4 regions of the Paraburkholderia sp. GAS33 genome follow, and region 1 is predicted to be linked to each of the others. Evidence: predicted binding sites of a transcription regulator. Region 1 holds the regulator's gene; each other region holds the start of a gene.
The links. Region 1 encodes LexA, which represses DNA repair genes until DNA is damaged. Its sites were predicted from a motif close to ACTGTATNNNNATACAGT; they were not measured.

Region 1 (4,802 bases):
GATGCCGAGCAGCATGCGTAGTGTGGTGGTCTTGCCTGCGCCGTTCGGGCCAAGCAGGCCGAAACACTCGCCGGGCTGTACATGGAACGACAGGCCGTCAACGACAGTCTTACCACCATAGCGCTTGTGGACCTGTACGAATTCGATGGCGGCTTCTGGCATGGGTCGTTGTGGATTCCGAAAGATGTGAAGGGCCGTAAAGCTGCCCATTTTAGGGCATCGACGGCTTCATGTCGGCACTCGTGCACTGCTCGGGTGCGGGTTCCTGCGCTGCGGCATGATGCGCGAGGTGGCTGGGGACAACGGATGTGTTGTTAGCGTGCTGTTAGTACCCAGTTAGCGTTTTCCAACCCTTGCAAGCTGAATTGCGGCGCACCATGATTCATGACAGAGACCGCGATCGACGCGGTAGGGAGAACATCATGGCGAGCTACAAGAAAATCCTGCTGTGCTACGACGGCTCGCGCGAAGGCCGCAAGGCGCTGCGCTGCGGCGCCGACCTGGCGCTGGACCTGAAGGCGGAAACACATCTGCTGTCGGTTGTCGACATGCGCTCGAGCATTGCGCAAAGCGCCGGTCTCTTGACCGATGTGGCCTGCGGCAGCTTCGAGAAAACCGCTCGCGACATCCTGCAGGAAGGTGTGGAATGGCTCACGGAGCGGGGCGTCACCGCACAAGGTCATTTTGCGTTCGGCCATCCCATAGACGAAATCGCCAATCTCGCCAACGAGCTGCATGTGGATCTCGTGGTGGTCGGTCACCGTTGCCGCACCGGCCTCTCGCGCTGGTGGATGGGCGCGGGCAATACGCCGCTGCTCGACCGCATCTCGTGCAGCATTCTGGTGGCGTGTTCGTCGGCGCAAGAGCAGGAGCAGGCCGCTGCACCGGCTGCTGCAGCTACCACTGCGGCCTGAGATAGAGCGGAGTGGAGTGGCAGAGGCGCGCCTTTGCGGGTCGGGTCGTGCCTTGGGTACAGTCAGGCTGCGCGGGAGCGGGCGGCCTGACTGGTGAAGGCGCATTGCTTCGCCGCACGGCGAGCGCTAGCCGTTCAGATCTACCGCGGCCAGCTTCCATGAGAACAATCCTTCGCGCCGCAGAATCGCGGCATAGCGCGTATCGCCGACACCGTGCTGATACGTGACGACGAATTCATTGATGCCACGATAGGCGGCCGTTGTCTGCGGCGGTTGCGGCGGGGTTGTCGGTGAGCCAGCCGTCGCGGGAGCGGGCGCCGTCGGCGTCGAGTCTGCGCTGCCGGCAGGCGCATTGGCTGGCGCGTTCGCCGGCGCATCGGGCGGTACCGGTGGCCGTTGGGTCGGATCGCCGCGCGGCGGCATTCCGTTCAGGAGTGCGGCGACGCCATCTGGGGTTGCGTAAGCATCGACCAGCGGGCCAATGAGTGCGACGCCTATCATCGCGCCGAGGGCCGCGAGCGGATTGCCGTTGGCACGCGCCTGGATCTTTCTCGTCAGCAGACCAGCAATCTGATCCTTCAGGCTTTCGCGCAACGCGGGATAGTCGACATATTCGCTGACGGTTTGCGCGTCACGTTCATCGGCGGCGCGTTTCAGACGATCGAGTGCGAGATACGGCGACGCATAGCCGTACCCGAGTACAGCCACGACCACAATGACAAGCACTGTGACGATCAGCGGCCGCGCGACGCCGCGTTTTGCAGGTGTTGAAACAGCCATCGGGCGAGCTTCTCCGTGAGGTGTGATCTAACGTGGACCGCATCCGCGGGAAAACGATCCCCATACGACCGATGCACGATTATCCCTGAGCCAACCGCGCGCAACCTCACGTAATGATCTTTACCGGGCGTGCGAACTGCCTGACGGCCGGTTCACCCACCTCTGGGCTTTCTTCCGGATGCTTACTCGAACATCGCGTTCTGCACGCCGGCCGTTTCTTCGGCGATGCAGCGGTCGATCATGCGGCACACGGCGTCCACCGTGCCGACCATGATCAGACGCGACGGCCCGTGGTACACCCGCACCGGCGCGCGCCGGGCTGGCTCCGCCGTATTGAGCCCTGAATTTAGCGACACCCGTGCGAAGGCCGGCAGCGCCGACGGCAAGGTCGAAGCATGCGGCTGCGGGTCGTCGAACAGCGAAGCAGTAACACTGGACGCCTCGATCGGCGCGCACGGTACGAGATTGCGCAAATGGCGCAGGCGACCGAACTGGCGGAAGGGCAGCAGGCGGGCAAGGCGTTCCATGATTCTCTCCAGTCGTTGTTCAGGCAAGGTTCAGAACTCAGTGGGGCGGATCAGCCCCACTGCGATGCCTTCCAGTGCGAATTCCGCACTGCCGGCCTGAACAAAGATATTTTCGTAATCGGGGTTCTCGGCGATCAGCTCGATGCCATTCGGCCGGCGCTTGAGACGCTTGACCGTCACGTCGTCGCCCAACCGCGCGACGATGATCTGGCCGTCTTTGGCTTCGCTTTTCTTCTGTACCGCGAGCAGGTCGCCGTCGAAAATGCCGGCGTCCCGCATGGACAACCCGCGCACCTTCAGCAGGTAGTCCGGCTTGCTGGAAAAGAGCGCCGGGTCGCAGGCGTAATGCTGCGAGACGTGTTCCTGCGCAAGGATCGGGCTACCCGCGGCCACCCGGCCGACCAGCGGCAGCGACAACTGCATGATGCTGGCGTGCGGCAGCGTGAACTGATGCGGCCCGTCGTCCTGACTGGCCAGCAGTAGCCGGATGCCGCGCGAAGCGCCCGCGGCGAGCTCGATGACCCCCTTGCGAGCAAGCGCCCGCAAGTGCTCTTCCGCCGAGTTAGCCGAGCTGAAGCCCAGCTCGGCGGCGATCTCCGCGCGGGTGGGCGGAAAACCGGTGCGTTCGATGGCCCGGCGGATCAGATCGAAAACTTCTTGCTGTCGTGCGGTGAGTTTGGTCATGGGGTCACTGTATGGATAGACAGGTGACTGTATTTTTATACAGTATCCGGCGCAATTCAAGCTTTACTTTAAGTTCTCGACCCTGGGTGTCAGTGGAACGCCGTCAGACGGCGTCCTAACACCGGATTTCGTGCCGCAACGCCGCGTCCGGCTGTCATTACCACTTTTGAGTATTAAAAAATGAAGAAACATTATTTTTAATGATGAAAGCCCTTCGATAGACTGGGCCTCGAGTCGACGCAGGCAAGACGCGCGCAAGACCTCAAACACCAAACACAACAGACAGGAAGGGGCACGTTGCCTCGCCTCACCACCACGCGGAGAAGCTGGATGATCGATCAGGGCACGGGGCTCGCACGCAGGACCAGGAAGCTCATCACGGTGCTGGCGCTTGGCGCCGCAGCGGCACTTGGGCTGGCCGGACAGACACAGGCGGCGGACACGACGCTGCTGAATGTGTCGTACGACCCCACGCGCGAGTTGTACCAGCAGATCAACGAGGCGTTCGGCAAACAGTGGAAAGCGCAGACGGGCGACACCATCACCTTCAAGCAGTCGCATGGCGGCTCAGGCGCGCAGGCGCGCTCGGTTCTTGACGGGCTGCAGGCGGACGTCGTGACGCTCGCGCTCGCTTATGACATCGATGCGCTTGCCAGCAAGGGCATCGTCGACAAGAACTGGCAGAAGCGTCTGCCGGACAACGCCGCGCCGTACACCTCGACGATCGTATTTCTGGTGCGCAAGGGCAACCCCAAACACATCAAGGATTGGGACGACCTGGTGAAGCCGGGCGTGTCGATCGTCACGCCGAACCCGAAAACCTCGGGCGGCGCACGCTGGAACTATCTGGCGGCGTGGGCGTATGCCGAGCATCAACCGGGCGGCAATGATCAGAAGGCTAAGGAATTCGTTACGAAGCTGTACAAGAACGCGGGCGTGCTCGATTCGGGCGCACGTGGAGCGACGACGAGCTTCGTGCAGCGCGGTATCGGCGATGTGCTGATTGCCTGGGAAAACGAAGCGTTTCTGTCGCTCAAGGAGTTTGGTCCGGACAAGTTCGAGATCGTGGTGCCGTCGGTGAGCATTCTGGCTGAGCCGCCTGTCTCGGTAGTCGACAAGGTGGTGGACAAGCACGGCACGCGCAAGCTGGCTGAGGCGTATCTGAACTTCCTTTACGGCGAGCAGGGGCAGGAGATTGCCGCGGAGAACTTCTACCGTCCGCGTTCGGACAAGGTGCCGGCCGCGCTGACCGCGAAGTTTCCGAAGCTGAAGCTGTACACCGTGGATGACACGTTCGGCGGCTGGACGAATGCGCAGAAAACGCACTTCGCAGACGGTGGCGTGTTCGATTCGATCTACTCGCCGCAGTGAGGCGTAACGAGGTAAGGCAGTCAGGCTGTCGTCCGGCGCGCCTCAAGGGGCGCGCCGTTTGGCCATTCAGCCTGGTCCAGCCGCGCGACCCGGTTTTCACCCTGAAAGAGCATCGAGCATGACAACGTTGACCTTCCGCAAGCCAAGCGCCTTACCGGGCTTCGGCCTGACGCTCGGCATCACAGTGGCGTATCTGAGCCTCGTGGTGCTGATTCCGCTTGCGGCGACCTTTCTCAAGACCGCCTCGCTGGACTGGACGCAGTTCGTGCACGCGGTCGCTTCGCCGCGCGTGCTGGCGTCGTACCGGTTGACCTTTTTTGCGGCGCTCGGCGGCGCGCTCGTCAATGCGGTATTTGGTTTTCTGGTGGCGTGGGTGCTGGTGCGCTATTCATTTCCGTTCAAGCGTCTGGTTGACGCCGTCGTCGATCTGCCGTTTGCGCTGCCGACCTCGGTGGCCGGGATTTCGCTCGCGGCGGTTTACTCCGGTAATGGCTGGATAGGCCAGTTTCTCGAACCGCTCGGGATC
Region 2 (4,802 bases), on a different contig from region 1:
CGAAGTAGACCAGCGCCACATGCACCTCGGTCAGACCGCGCGAGTGACACAGCAGATGACCATAAACCAGTGCCTGAGCCCAATGCAATGCGCGGTGATTGTCCCGCATCGCCGCGAGGTCGCCACGATAGGTCTTGACCTCTTCGATCCGATTGAGCACGGGGTCATACCCGTCCGCCCGGCCGCGCACGGTGAGGCTGCGATGTACACCGGTCAGCGTAATCTCCGCCTCGTAGTCGTAAGCCCGCCGCCCCGCTACGGTGGCATGTCCCGCGATGCCTTCCGCCGCCGTGGGCGCGGGCGTAAAACGCAGATCGAGATCGCCGCGTTTCGCCGTGAACTCACACAACGCCCGCACGGCCACGACGTAGGTCATGCGTCCACCCCGGCGTCGATGGCAAGTTCGTCGTCGGCCCAGCGTACGTCGAGCACACGCACGGGCATGCCGTGCTGCACACAGTATTCGAGCCAGCGGATCTGGTTGTCCTGCAGACGATCGCCGGGCCCCTTCACTTCGATCAGCTCATAGCGCCGCTCGGCAGGCCAGAAGCGCACGAGATCCGGCAGGCCGGAACGGTTGCTGCGAATGTCGCGCAGGAGCCGTTCGAACCAGAGTTTCAGGTGCGCGGCCGGCAGACAATCGAGTGCCTGGGTGACGAGCTCGGGCGTCAAAACACTCCAGAACACGAACGGAGACTGCAACCCTGCCTTGCTCTCGAGATGCCGCAGTATCGTCTCGCGATACGCGCCACTGTCGAGTTGCGCGAGGCAAACTTCGAACTGCGCGGCGCGGCGCGCGTGGAAATCGGGCGCATGCAGATCAGCTGGGCCGCGCTGGAAAGGATGGAAAAACGCACCGGGAATCGCCGCGAACACAGGTTCCCAGCACAGCAAACCGAACAGCGAATTGATCAGCGCATTCTCGACATAGTGAACCGGCGCGTGCGGACACCCCAGATGATCGCGCGCGACGTATTCCACCGCGAGAGGCGCAGCGGGCCGAGGCAAAACCAGCGTACTGCGCTCGATGGAACGAGCCCCCGTGCCCCTCGCCGCCTGCAGACCCAGACGGCGTTGCAGTCGCGGCAACATGCGAGCGAGACGCTGACGTTCCTCTTCGCTTTCCGGCCCTTCGGCCGCTTCCTGCGCCAGGGCGAACGCCGCCTCGAAACGGCCACAGCGCTCGAGCACCCGCATGCGCCGATGACGTGCCCCCGGCCAGGTGCAGCGTATATAGACGCTCAGCGCCGCGTCCCACCGCTGCTGTCGTTCGCAATGCTGTCCGACGCGAAAGAGCAGCTTGGCACGACGCGCTTCGAGCCACGGGTTGCCGATCTCGATAGCAGCGATTTCGTCGAGCAGCGGGTCAACGGGCTCATCCGCGGTCAGCGTCTCGAGCGCTTCACGACAGGCGTGCAAGGCGAGATAACCATCCACATCCGCGCGCTGTTGAAACGCCCGTGACGACGGAGAAAACGCCACCGTCTCGTACTGGAACACGCCGAGATCCGCGAGCACGAACTCCGACCAGTCCTGCTGCAGATTGCCGAAGAACATCAGCCTCAGACGTTCGCACAGCGGCGCGACGGTGACATGAAACACACGGTCGGAGGTTTGTGGATTCCAGACGTCGTAGGGTTTGGCGTCCTGACAGGTCGCACGCAAGGCATCGAGCAGATCTGACTTGCGGAGCCCTTTGCGTGCGGGGACGTCGGTAAAAATCTGCTGCAGTTCCGGGCGGGTCGCCAGCGCGAATAGCTCGTCGAGGCTTAGATGAGGCGTGGCGTCGATCCAGCCGAGCGCAATCAATGGCGTGGCTGCGAGCAGTGGGCAGCCGATTTCGTCGTAGATCAGGCGGCTGGCTTTGAAAAGCGTTCCTTTGCGCATCAGCATGCGCACGAGCAGCGCCCGCGATGCCTGTGGCAAGCGGCTGAACTCCGTGAGAAAGCTGCGCTCGTCGGGACCGAGCACGTCGGCGTAGCGCTCGGCGAGCCATGCGAGCGCACGTTCGAAATTCAGCAGGTAGTAAAGCGCCCAGGGCGGCGGCGAGCTCTCCCCTGCCTGGCCGACAGGGGCAGCGGAAGGAACATCGATAGTAGCGACGGAGGGCGCGTCAGGAAACATCGGTCACCACGGGACGATCAATGGACTGTATGTTTGTACAGTATATGATAGCAAACCGCGCGTGGCCGCGGTCTCGATGATTGACGGCCCACGTCTCCTGACTGGCTTCCGCGGCGGATGAACGAATAAACGAATCGGGAGACAATCGGGCGACACGGCTTTGTCACCGGGAGAAACTGAGGCAACCGCTTGCAGTCGACCTGCGGCCTGATATCGCTTCAGGCGCTATCGACCGGCGATCGACTGCTGAGATATGCGGTGACTGCCCCTGTCAGCGCCATGCTCTGCAACTCCTCAGGCGATGCGAGATGCGTGGCGACAATCTCACGATTATCAAGCCGCAGCTCGGGCAAGCGATCGAGGTGCAGTTCAAAGAAATGCACCCGGTCTCTTCGCCCGTCCCAAATGCCGTACACGCTGCCCGCGGGGCGTAATGGGTGCGGCGGGAGACCGAGCTCCTCTTCCATTTCGCGGTGCGCCGCTGCTTCGGGCGCCTCGCCAGGCTCGAGACTACCGCCGGGAAAATTCCACTCGTCGCGGTACGATGAGTGCACCAGCAACAGCGCCTGCCCGACATAGATTGCGACTAGCGCGCCCTCGTGGCGAGGCCGTCGAAGGTGCCACCAGGCGCGAGCGAGCCGGAATCCGAGGCGAAGCGCCATGCGCCAGACAGAGTCGACAAGCATGGCCAGACGCGCTCGCTCATGGCTCTGCATGAGGTCTCTCCTTTCCTTTCATGGTCAGAGGATCTTCCGGTTCGTCGCGTTCGCGTGGGTTGGTCGTTTGGTGTCTGGTGTGCCGCTGCGTGAGAAAACTGTACGGCTCGCCCAGGTATCGAATGGTTAAGACCTGCGGGGCACGCTTCCCGAAGCGTTGCACCAAAGCCGTCACGGCAAAGGTGATTATTGCGCCGCTTTCGTCTGCAATCTCTCGAGTTCCGCATGCACCTCATCGACCTTGCGCTGCCGCTCGGCAATTTTCCTTGCACTCTTGCCGTCGGCCTGCGCTTTTTTCAGGTCGTACTCTCGCTCGGAAAACTTCTTTTGGGCCTGCGTCACCTTGCGCTGCTCATCATTGGTTCGATGCGGCAATATTACTTTGAAATGCGGAGGGGATTTGGAGATTCGCGTTCGCTGAGTCGCGGATCACAGGAAAGCAACCAGAAGCTGCCTGACCAACGGTGGTACTCGAACGTCGGCTCCGGCCGAACTCCACTCGACGATTATCGGGTGGGTCGCGCATGCGCTGCAGTCATCGGGTGACGGCTTTGCAGGAGGTTGTTCCACGCATCACGGGATTGTTCTCTCTTCATGGCAAACTCCCACAAGAAAGTTGGGAGTTTCATTTTTCGACCACGCTCCGGCGAAGGTTCACAATAGTGCCGATTGTTGCCACTGCAGCATTGCCAACTGGTGTGGCTCGACGGCTGGTCCATGTCGAAACTTGCCGGATGGATAACGGGCGCTATCGTCCGATGCCGTTGCAGGTGGCTTTCGTTAGAATTTGTTTTCGATTCTTTTATTCGTCTATAACCGGAGGCGAACGTGCCAGGATTACTTCCCCATGTCGACCGCGAGGGACTCCTCGAATATTCGGTCGTTTACACCGACCGATCAATCAATCACATGTCGCAGCTCTTTCAAGGAGTCGTACGCGATATTTCCGGCGCCCTGAAAAAAGTCTACAACGCGAAGTCGGCTGTTGTCGTCCCGGGCAGCGGGACTTTCGGCATGGAGGCCGTCGCCCGGCAGTTCGCGACGAACAGGAAGTGTCTGGTCATCCGCAATGGCTGGTTCAGTTTCCGCTGGTCGCAGATTTTCGACATGGGCGACATTCCGTCTGAATCGACGGTGTTGAAGGCGCGTCCGGTCGAGCAAGGAAGGCAGGCCGCCTACGCACCGCCTCCGATCGAAGAAGTGGTCGCTGCGATCAAGGAACACAAGCCGGATCTGGTCTTTGCACCGCACGTCGAAACTGCATCCGGGATGATGTTGCCTGATGCCTATTTGCGTGCCGTGTCCGACGCTGTTCATGCGGTCGGCGGCATGTTTGTCCTGGATTGCATCGCCTCCGGTACGATCTGGGTGGACATGCAGGCCAGTGGCGTTGATGTCCTGATCAGCGCACCGCAAAAAGGATGGAGCGCGTCACCCTGCTGCGCACTGGTCATGCTCAGTCCTCTCGCCCGCGAAAGAATCGACGCAACAACCAGCACCAGTTTCGCGTGCGATCTTCGCAAGTGGCTGCAGATCATGGAAGCCTACGAGAACGGCGGGTTCGCGTACCACGCTACGATGCCTACGGACGGTCTCGCGACGCTGCGCGACGTCATGAAGGAAACCGAGGCATATGGCTTCGACAAAGTAAGAGCGGAGCAGCTTGAACTCGGCAAGCGCATTCGCTCACTCTTGAGTAGCAAAGGTTTCAAAAGCGTGGCGGCCGAAGGTTTTCAGTCTCCGGGCGTCGTAGTCTGCTACACGGACGATGACGGCATACGATCCGGCAAGAAATTCGCCGACGCCGGCTTGCAGATCGCGCCCGGCGTTCCCCTTCAATGCGACGAGCCTGAAGACTTCAAGACCTTCCGCGTCGGATTATTTGGCCTGGACAAACTGCATGACGTCGAAGGCGCAGTCGCCAGGCTCGCCAAGGCGTTGGACAGTATTCTTTAGAGCGCT
Region 3 (4,802 bases), on a different contig from region 1:
GGCGAGGAAACGCGCTTGCCGCGCGCGTTCCGCGGGCGTTTCCGGAAGCTGACCGTATTTTTTGCTCCAGACGGTCTGGGCACGTGTGAGCTCGGTTTCGCGCAACTGTGCGCTGGCTTCCTCGATGAGTGTCTGGCCAACCGCATGGCGCTTCAATTCACCGACGATCCGGTTGGCGCCAAGACGCGATGCGCGGCGATGGATCAGGCTTTCGGCAAAGCGCGAATCGGACAGCCAGCCCTCTTTCTCGAGTGAATCGAGCAAGGTATCGAGAGAATCGGGCTCTTCGACGAAGGGCATCAACTTGCGCGAGAGTTCGGCACGGCTGTATTCGCGGCGAGACAGATAGCCGAGTGCGCGACCCTTCAGGGAGCGGCCAGGGCCTTTTGATTTGGCGGCGCGGTCTTGATCGGGACCGGACTTATCCTGGGCTCCGCCTCGAGCCTCGCCCGGTGTGCGGCGTGAGCGGGTGTAGGTGGTTTCTGCGGGCGAACTGGCGGTGTCAGTGTTGCCGCTTGGCCCCGCCAGTGCTGAACCCCGCCGCGCGGAGGATGCGCGGCCAGAAGCTTGATCGTGCGCGTCGAAAGACTCGAACGGATCGAATGACGATTCGGGTGAACCCAGTGACCCGGTCAAGTCACTTGGGTCACCGTCGCGCGGGCCGTCCGCATCACGCCCTGCATTGGATACAGGTCGGCCCTTGCGTATCACGCGGCGATCACTCCTCTTCGCCTGCGAGTTCAGCGCCTGCGCCGGCAGCAACATCCGCCATCGCATTCACGCCCAGCGATTCACGGATGCGGTTCTCGATTTCGCGTGCGATCTCGGGATTTTCGCGCAGGAATTCGCGTGCATTGTCTTTACCCTGACCAATACGCTCGCCGTTGTAGCTATACCAGGCACCGGCCTTGTCGACGATCTTCGCGGACACACCCAGGTCGATCACTTCACCCTGACGCGAAATGCCTTCGCCGTACAGGATGTCGAAAATCGCTTCGCGGAACGGCGGCGCCACCTTGTTCTTGACGACCTTCACGCGCGTTTCGTTGCCGATCACTTCGTCGTTCTTCTTGATCGAGCCGATACGACGGATGTCCAGACGCACGGAAGCATAGAACTTGAGTGCGTTACCGCCCGTGGTGGTTTCCGGATTGCCGAACATCACGCCGATCTTCATACGGATCTGGTTAATGAAGATGACGAGGCAGTTCGTGCGCTTGATCGTGCCGGTGAGCTTACGCAGCGCCTGCGACATCAGACGCGCCTGCAGACCCGGCAGCGAGTCGCCCATTTCGCCTTCGATTTCGGCCTTCGGCACGAGTGCCGCGACCGAGTCGATCACGATCATGTCGATCGAACCCGAGCGCACCAGCGCGTCCGCGATTTCCAGCGCCTGTTCGCCCGTATCCGGTTGCGAGACTAGCAGATCGTTCACGTTCACGCCGAGCTTGCCCGCGTACTGGATGTCCAGCGCGTGTTCCGCGTCGATAAATGCTGCCGTGCCGCCGAGCTTCTGCATTTCAGCGACCACTTGCAGCGTCAGCGTGGTTTTACCCGACGATTCCGGCCCGTAGATTTCGACCACCCGGCCACGCGGCAAACCGCCGACGCCCAATGCGATGTCGAGCCCGAGCGATCCCGTTGAGACCACCTGGATATCTTCGACCGCCTCGCCTGCGCCGAGCCGCATGACCGACCCTTTGCCGAACTGCTTTTCGATCTGCGCGAGCGCGGCAGCCAATGCCTTGCTCTTTTCAGCAGTCAGTCCAGCCGGGCCTTTCTTGCTTTCTTCCATGAATCGTCCTTTGCTATGATGAACTGCGTCTGAGGCAGGTGTGCGGCCCATTCATCACAGACAGCACACTAAACGCAGACACTGTATAAAAAAACAGTAGTTTTGGCAAGCACGATTCGCACATCGATGCATTTATGTGTGGTCAAACTGCACCAAACTACCCACAAAATCTTTGGAGACCGCTGTGCGCCGGGATTTCTACGGTGCCGGCAAGGCCAGGCTGGCGCATCATGCGAATTCTCATTGCCGAAGATGACAGCATACTCGCGGACGGTCTGATTCGATCACTCCGCCAATCGGCATACGCCGTTGATCACGTGAAGAACGGCGTCGAAGCGGATACCGCCTTGTCGATGCAAACTTTCGACCTCCTGATACTCGATCTGGGCCTGCCACGCATGTCCGGACTCGAAGTGCTGCGCCGTCTGCGGGCGCGCAATTCGAACCTGCCGGTGCTGATTTTGACCGCCGCCGACAGCGTCGACGAACGCGTCAAAGGCCTCGATCTCGGCGCCGACGACTACATGGCCAAGCCGTTCGCGCTCAATGAACTCGAGGCCCGCGTGCGCGCACTGACGCGCCGCGGCGCGGGCGGCGGCCCGACGGTGGTAAGGCACGGCTCGCTGTCGTTCGACCAGGTCGGGCGTATCGCCTACATCAACGAGCAGATCATCGAGCTGTCGGCGCGCGAACTGGGCTTGCTCGAAGTGCTGCTGCAGCGGATCGGCCGGCTGGTATCGAAGGAGCAACTGGTCGATCATCTGTGCGAATGGGGCGAAGAGGTCAGCAATAACGCGATCGAAGTCTACGTGCACCGGCTGCGCAAAAAAATAGAGCCGAGCGGCGTGCGCATCCTCACCGTGCGCGGTCTTGGCTACTGCCTGGAGAAGGCCACCGCGGCAGTGGGGACAACAGGAACTCCCGAATCCAATACGCCCTCCTCGCCCGCATCCGTCCAGATGCCCGCGAGCCACCCCTTCAAATAGAGAGCGCTCATGTCCGCACGCGCAGAGCGCGCCGCGGCGCCAGCGGTGGACCTCGACGACGAGGCGCGCGACGCCCGCTACGCGAACCCGTTCGCGCCACCCGACGAAACCGAAGCCGCCGCCGGGGCACGCCCGCGCTCGCTGTTCGGCGAGATCCTCGACTGGATGCTGGCGCCGCTGCTGCTGTTGTGGCCGATGAGCATTGCGGTCACTTACCTGGTCGCCAAATCGATCGCCAACGGCCCGTTCGACCGCGCGCTCGAAACCGATGCGTACGTGCTGGCCCGCCAGATTCATCCGGTGAACGGCGTGGCGGAGCTGTCCCTGCCCGCTGCGACGCGCGACTTCTTGAGCGCGGATAACGTCGATAAGGTCTTCTATCAGGTGCTGGGCACGCGCGGCGAGCTGGTGAGCGGCGACCGTGATATGCCTCTGCCGCACGAGGAAGACCGGCCGCCGCCGGGCCTCGTTGAATTCCGCGACGACGTGCTGCATGGCAACGACATCCGCGTCGCTTACACGACGGTTGAGTTCCCGCACACGCCGGGTGCGCTGCCAGTGCTCGTACAGGTGGGCGAGACGCTCGACAAACGCAGTCAGCTCGCCAACGACATCATCAAAGGCGTGATCCTGCCGCAGTTCGTGATCCTGCCGCTCGCGATCGTGCTAGTGTGGTTCGGACTCTCGCGCGGGCTCGCTCCGTTGCATGCGCTGCAGGCGCATATCCGCGCGCGGCGTCCCGACGACCTGTCGCCGCTCGAAGCGCGCCGCGCTCCGCCGGAGATCGAACCGCTAGTAACGTCGTTCAACGACCTGCTAACACGCCTCGAACAGAATATGGAGCTGCAAAAGCGTTTTATCGCGGACGCCGCCCATCAGATGAAAACGCCGCTCGCCGGTCTACGCACTCAGGCCGAACTGGCGCTGCGCCAGGACGTGTCGGCGGAAGTCCACCGTTCCCTCGAGCAGATCGCTACCAGTTCCGAGCAGGCCGCGCGGCTCGTCACGCAATTGCTGGCGCTCGCGCGCGCGGAAAACCGGCTGTCGGGACAGATTTTTGCGCCGGTCGAGATCACCGAAGTCGCGCGCAATGCGGTGCGCGACTGGGTGCAGGCGGCACTCGCCAAACAGATGGATCTGGGCTACGAGGGACCGGACGAAGCCGTTGAAATAGACGGCAGCCTGCTGATGCTGCGCGAGATGCTGTCGAACCTGATCGACAACGCGATCCGTTACACGCCAGCCGGCGGCCGAATCACAGTGCGGGTGCGTCCAGACCCGGCATCCAGCCAGGTACACCTTGAGGTAGAGGACACCGGGCTTGGCATTCCAGCTGCCGAACGGGCGCGGGTGGTCGAACGCTTCTACCGAATCCTGGGCCGCGAGGGCGACGGCAGCGGACTCGGGCTGGCGATCGTGCGCGAGATCGTCACCATGCATGGCGGCACGCTAACGATCGACGATAACGTCTATCAAAGCACGCCGCGTCTTGCCGGAACACTTGTACGGGTCAGCTTGAGGGCGCGAGAAATGGCCCGGGACTTACCCTAACGGGGGCCAGACTGGACCGCCGCAAATTTGCGACATAGAGCCATTTTAATCAACGATGGCTGATAATTAGCTTTAACTTAACGACAAATACCAACATCCGACGCCACATCTCCCCTACCACGATTTTGAGATGCCACGTCAGTAGGCCGTAAGTTTCCACTCCAATAATCCGAGACACGGGTACGCCTTGCGGGCGGACCGAGTAAACATATCAATATTGGAGACGACATATGGCTACCGTTGGCGGGCAAATCTCCCACGTGCCGATGACGCACGAAGAGAAGCGGGTGATCTTCGCATCGTCGCTAGGCACTGTTTTCGAGTGGTACGACTTCTACCTTGCCGGTTCGCTGGCAGTCTTCATCAGCAAGAGCTTTTTCTCCGGGGTCAATCCCACAGCCGGCTTCATCTTCACGCTGCTTAGCTTCGCGGCAGGCTTCGCCGTGCGGCCGTTCGGTGCAATCGTGTTC
Region 4 (4,802 bases), on a different contig from region 1:
TGGCCGTGTCGCCACCGCCCGGGAACAGGTCGTTCACGCACATCTCGAGCGTCTCGCGACGCGCCTGACGCAGCGACTTGTCGAAGCCAACAATCTCCGCCATGCCGCCGACGCGAATCCGGTCGTCGAAACGCGTAATCGCAATCTTGTAGGTTTCATCGAGCACGGTCGACACCGGCGCGGCCGCGGCATTGACGATTGGCGCGGTGATCGAATAGCCCTTCAGCGGATACACCGGAATCTTGACGATGTCCGCGAGGAACTTCGTCGAATACGAACCGAGCGCCACTACGAACGCGTCGGCGCGTACCAGTTCGCTACCGCATTGCACGCCGGCGATCCGGCCGCCCGCCATGGCGAGCGCGTCGATCGGCGTGTTGTAGCGGAATGTCACGCCCAGTTCTTCAGCCAGCGCCGCGAGGCGCGTGGTGAACATCTGGCAATCGCCGGTTTCGTCGCCCGGCAGACGCAGGCCGCCCGTCAGCTTGTGGGCAGTTGCAGCGAGTGCTGGCTCGGCACGCGCGAGTTCGTCCGGCGACAGCAGTTCGAACGGCACATTGGCGTCTTTCAGCACGGCGATGTCTTTCGCGGCGCCGTCGAATTGCTGCTGCGTGCGGAACACCTGCAGCGTGCCGCCGGTACGGCCTTCGTACTGGATGCCGGTGTCGGCGCGCAGGGCCTGCAGGCAGTCGCGGCTGTATTCGGCAAGGCGCACCATACGGCCCTTGTTGACCGCATAGCGCGACGACGTGCAGTTCTGCAGCATCTGCCACATCCATTGCAACTGGAATTGCGTGCCGTCGAGGCGGATGGCAAGCGGCGCGTGCTTCTGGAACATCCACTTGACAGCCTTCATCGGCACGCCCGGCGCGGCCCATGGCGACGCGTAGCCTGGCGAGATCTGACCGGCGTTGGCAAAGCTCGTTTCGAGTGCCGGACCGGCTTCGCGGTCGATCACCGTGACTTCATGACCGGCGCGTGCAAGATAATAAGCGCTCGTCACCCCGACGACGCCACTGCCCAAAACGACGACTCGCATAGCTGCTCCAGAAGGTTCTTTGGGGCTCGCGCGTCCTTGGAGAAATCAGCTCGTTTGTAGATAATTCGATTAACGAGGTGATACGCTTTCAGCCCAGTGTTATCCGCTATAGTATTGAGTGTCAGGTAGTTTTTGTTATTGTATTTTTAAGATTTTCAGTAAAAAGGCCATGCGAACACATCGTCAACCGATCCGTGCGCTCGACAAGCTCGATCACAGGATTCTCAGGCTGCTTCAGCAGGACGGCCGGATGGCGATGAAAGACCTCGCCGAGCAGGTTGGGCTGTCGGTTACGCCATGCATCGAACGGGTCAAGCGGATGGAGCGCGACGGCGTGATCACCGGCTACCATGCGCGTGTCAATCCGGCTGAGCTGGGCGCTGCGCTGCTGGTGTTTGTCGAGATTACGCTCGACCACAAGAGCGGCAACATGTTCGACCAGTTTCGCCGCGAGGTGCAGAAGATTCCCGAGGTGCTCGAGTGTCATCTGGTGTCGGGCGACTTCGACTACCTCATCAAGGCCCGCATTGGCGAGATGGCCGACTACCGCAAGCTGCTCGGCGATATCCTGCTGCAGCTGCCCGGGGCGGTGCAGTCGAAGAGCTATGTGGTGATGGAAGAAATCAAGGAAACCTTGACGATCGCGGTGGGCGAATAGGCTGTCGGTAAGGTAAAGACGGGACTCGACAAACGGCTCAAACACTGTATATTTATACAGTAACAGTGAGCCGTTTTTTCGTTCCCGTTTCCTGTTTTGGCCTGACCTCGCCGTGACTGATTCCGTCCCCGAATATCCGATCGCCCCGCCTACGCCCCACAAAGGGCGCGGTGCCGTGACGAACCTGCAAGGCCGCTATGAGCTTGACCAGCGCGAAGCGGTGGATGACGGCTGGGCGCCAAATGAGGAAGAGGAAGGTAGTTCACCCAAGTTGCGCACGCAGATCTTTGAAGAGCGTGCCAAAACCATCCTGACCCGCAACGCGTCGCCCGACATCCCGTTTAACGTCTCGCTCAATCCTTATCGCGGTTGCGAACACGGCTGCATCTATTGCTTCGCGCGGCCCACCCATAGTTATCTGGGGCTATCGCCGGGACTCGATTTCGAGAGCCGCATTTACGCCAAGGTCAACGCGCCGGAACTGCTCGAACGGGAGCTTTCGAAGAAGTCGTACGTGCCGGAGCCGATCGCACTCGGCGTCAATACGGATGCCTGGCAGCCGGTCGAACGCGAGTTGGGTCTCACGCGACGGGTAATCGAGGTGTTGCACGCGCGCGGTCATCCGTTTGCGGCTATTACCAAGTCGTCATTGATCGAGCGCGATCTGGATCTGCTTGTACCTATGGCGGAGCGCGGCCAGTTCATGGCGGCCATCACCATCACCACGCTGGATGCCGAGATTGCCCGCACGCTCGAACCACGAGCAGCAACGCCGGCACGACGGCTGCGCACAATCCGCACGCTGAGCGAGGCCGGAATTCCGGTGGGCGTCAGTATTGCGCCAGTAATTCCGTTCGTCACCGAGCCTGACATGGAGCGGGTCATGGAGGCGTGTGCGGAAGCGGGGGCGACCAATGCGAGCTATATCGTGCTGCGTCTGCCGTGGGAAGTCGCGCCGCTATTCAAAGACTGGCTCGCAGCGCATTTCCCGGATCGGGCCGAGCGGGTCATGAACCGCGTGCGCGACATGCGCGGTGGCAAGGACTACGACGCCTCCTTTGCCACACGAATGAAAGGTGAGGGTTTGTGGGCCGATCTGATGAATCAGCGCTTCCATAAAGCCGCGCGTCGGCTCGGTCTGAACGAGCGTCGGCGAGGCATTCTGGATATGTCGCAGTTTGTCCGCGCGCAGCCGCCGGCGCCGATCCCGGCGCGCGACGACGGACAAATGGATCTCTTTTAGCTGGGGCGTACGAGCGTTGGCGCCGCCAGCCCGTTTGATCGATCTGTTCGGCCGACGCCCCTCGAATCGCCTACATCGACGATTCGAAATAGGTATCGAATGCAACGGCAAGGCTCGCCATCATCAGCATGGCGCCAATGAACAGCGAGAAAATCACGACGAAGATCACCGGCCAGCCGGAACGGCTGCTTTGCGCGCTCTGCGGGTTGAATTGCGCATCCCACTTTTCGTCGGGACGCAGTCCGTAGACAATCGCTGCAAGGAATGCGGAAAATAGTGAGATTGCGCCCGGGACCGCCAGCACCCAACCGAGCGCCGAGGTCCGCTGGGTGAGGATCAGCAGCAGAACACCCGGAATGCCGAACAGCGTACAGATCAGGTGAATCCAGCCATACAGGTCGCGCTTTCCATATAAGTAGAAACGGTGCGCGCCGAGGCTGCCGAAGAAGAAGGCGAGTGCCGCGGTAATCGTCTTGGACCTGAAGCGCGGTGAATTCGAAACGCGTGTGGACATGGGGGCAAGAGTTCAGTGACGGGCGGTCGTGAGGACTGGTGCGCAACGGTGCGCGGACCGAGGCGCATTCTACGCCCCGCGGCGTGGCGCAGGCCACGTCGCAAGCTGATTGATGGAATTCGCTGACGCCCAGGTTGCCTCGTAGGTGACGCGGTAAGTCGGGCCCGTGCGACAGGCGGGAACCGGGCGGAAAGGGCGGCGGGCGGTACGGTAGCGAGGCGAGGTTTGCGGGCTTTCCGTCAGGTGATCGGGCGATTTGAAGAGGGCCGGCCGGCCGGACGACAGCCCCAGCGCAACGATGAATGCTAGTTTTCCCCGTAAGTGTTTGTTATGGCTTCAGTTTCCCGCTATAATCGCCTGTTTCAGTGGTTCCGAACCCCGGTTTTCAAGGATTCTAGTATGGTCATCATCCGCTTGGCTCGTGGCGGCTCCAAGAAGCGCCCGTTCTACAACATCGTCGCAACCGATTCGCGTAACCGTCGTGACGGCCGCTTCATCGAACGCGTTGGCTTCTACAACCCGATCGCTACGAAGGGTGAGTCGCTGCGTATCGCTCAAGACCGCCTGACGTACTGGCAAGGCGTTGGCGCGCAACTGTCGCCGACGGTCGAGCGTCTCGTGAAAGAAGCGCAAAAGGCGCAGCCGGCTGCTTAATGGTAGCTAGCATGTGCATCGCCGGCGGCTCGCGCAGCTTGCGCGAGGTGTCCGATGCGCGAGTTTTACTGCGCGTTTTGCTGAAGCAGACGTCGAAGGTGGTAACGAACTTCGACTTGAGGTGTGGTCTGAGGTGGCGTCATGTCTGAGCGTGATTCGGGAAGTTCAGGTCGCGCCAAGCCGGCTCAGCGCGCGCAGGCAGCAGGTGACGCACCGTTCGGCGCGTTTGTCCGCAAGCCGGTGGAACGCGTCAAGGCCAAGGCCCCCGGTGCAGCTAACGTCGATTCCGGCGCCGCAGCAATGCGTGCCGAAACGGTCGAAAGCTGGCCGGACGACGCTGTTGAAGTGGGTGCAATCGTCGACGCTTACGGCCTCAAGGGCTGGGTCAAGGTAGCCGCGCATGCGGATGCCGGACGGGGCGGCGATGCATTGCTGAGCGCGAAGCGCTGGTGGCTGATGAAAGGCCACGAGCGCAATTCGGCACCGGCGCTGCAGGCAAAGATACACAGCGACAGCGTCGTTGCCCACCTGGGCGGCGTGACTGACCGCGACGAGGCGCTCGCATTGCGTGGCGCTCGCGTGTATATCTGCCGCAGCGATTTCCCGACGCTGGAAGCTGACGAATTCTACTGGGTCGATCTGCTCGGCCTGGATGTCGTGAACCTGACCGGGGTTGCTCTCGGCAAGGTGGCTG

Region 2: P3T24_RS04565 (VRR-NUC domain-containing protein) is a predicted target of LexA. The motif match lies at 2,149-2,166, and genes of this name have one in related genera.
Region 3: recA (recombinase RecA) is a predicted target of LexA. The motif match lies at 1,876-1,893, and genes of this name have one in related genera.
Region 4: P3T24_RS36895 (PA0069 family radical SAM protein) is a predicted target of LexA. The motif match lies at 1,741-1,758, and genes of this name have one in related genera.

Annotation. Positions count from the first base shown of each region.
Region 1 covers NZ_JBNDMP010000004.1:112,865-117,666, reverse strand. The annotation lists gene nodI (nodulation factor ABC transporter ATP-binding protein NodI) at 1-210, opposite strand, end outside; gene P3T24_RS14190 (universal stress protein) at 423-914, shown strand; gene P3T24_RS14185 (DUF2939 domain-containing protein) at 1,041-1,694, opposite strand; gene P3T24_RS14180 (hypothetical protein) at 1,877-2,221, opposite strand; gene lexA (transcriptional repressor LexA) at 2,252-2,905, opposite strand; gene P3T24_RS14170 (sulfate ABC transporter substrate-binding protein) at 3,236-4,276, shown strand; gene cysT (sulfate ABC transporter permease subunit CysT) at 4,395-4,802, shown strand, end outside.
Region 2 covers NZ_JBNDMP010000001.1:987,105-991,906, reverse strand. The annotation lists gene P3T24_RS04570 (ATP-dependent DNA helicase) at 1-376, opposite strand, end outside; gene P3T24_RS04565 (VRR-NUC domain-containing protein) at 373-2,124, opposite strand; gene P3T24_RS04560 (NUDIX domain-containing protein) at 2,343-2,840, opposite strand; gene P3T24_RS04555 (DUF1090 family protein) at 3,027-3,182, opposite strand; gene P3T24_RS04550 (aminotransferase class V-fold PLP-dependent enzyme) at 3,669-4,796, shown strand.
Region 3 covers NZ_JBNDMP010000009.1:271,155-275,956, forward strand. The annotation lists gene recX (recombination regulator RecX) at 1-765, opposite strand, end outside; gene recA (recombinase RecA) at 719-1,795, opposite strand; gene P3T24_RS26270 (response regulator) at 2,026-2,781, shown strand; gene P3T24_RS26275 (sensor histidine kinase N-terminal domain-containing protein) at 2,791-4,332, shown strand; gene P3T24_RS26280 (MFS transporter) at 4,563-4,802, shown strand, end outside.
Region 4 covers NZ_JBNDMP010000022.1:26,335-31,136, reverse strand. The annotation lists gene P3T24_RS36905 (D-amino acid dehydrogenase) at 1-1,039, opposite strand, end outside; gene P3T24_RS36900 (Lrp/AsnC ligand binding domain-containing protein) at 1,209-1,697, shown strand; gene P3T24_RS36895 (PA0069 family radical SAM protein) at 1,810-2,940, shown strand; gene P3T24_RS36890 (TM2 domain-containing protein) at 3,011-3,454, opposite strand; gene rpsP (30S ribosomal protein S16) at 3,854-4,108, shown strand; gene rimM (ribosome maturation factor RimM) at 4,250-4,802, shown strand, end outside.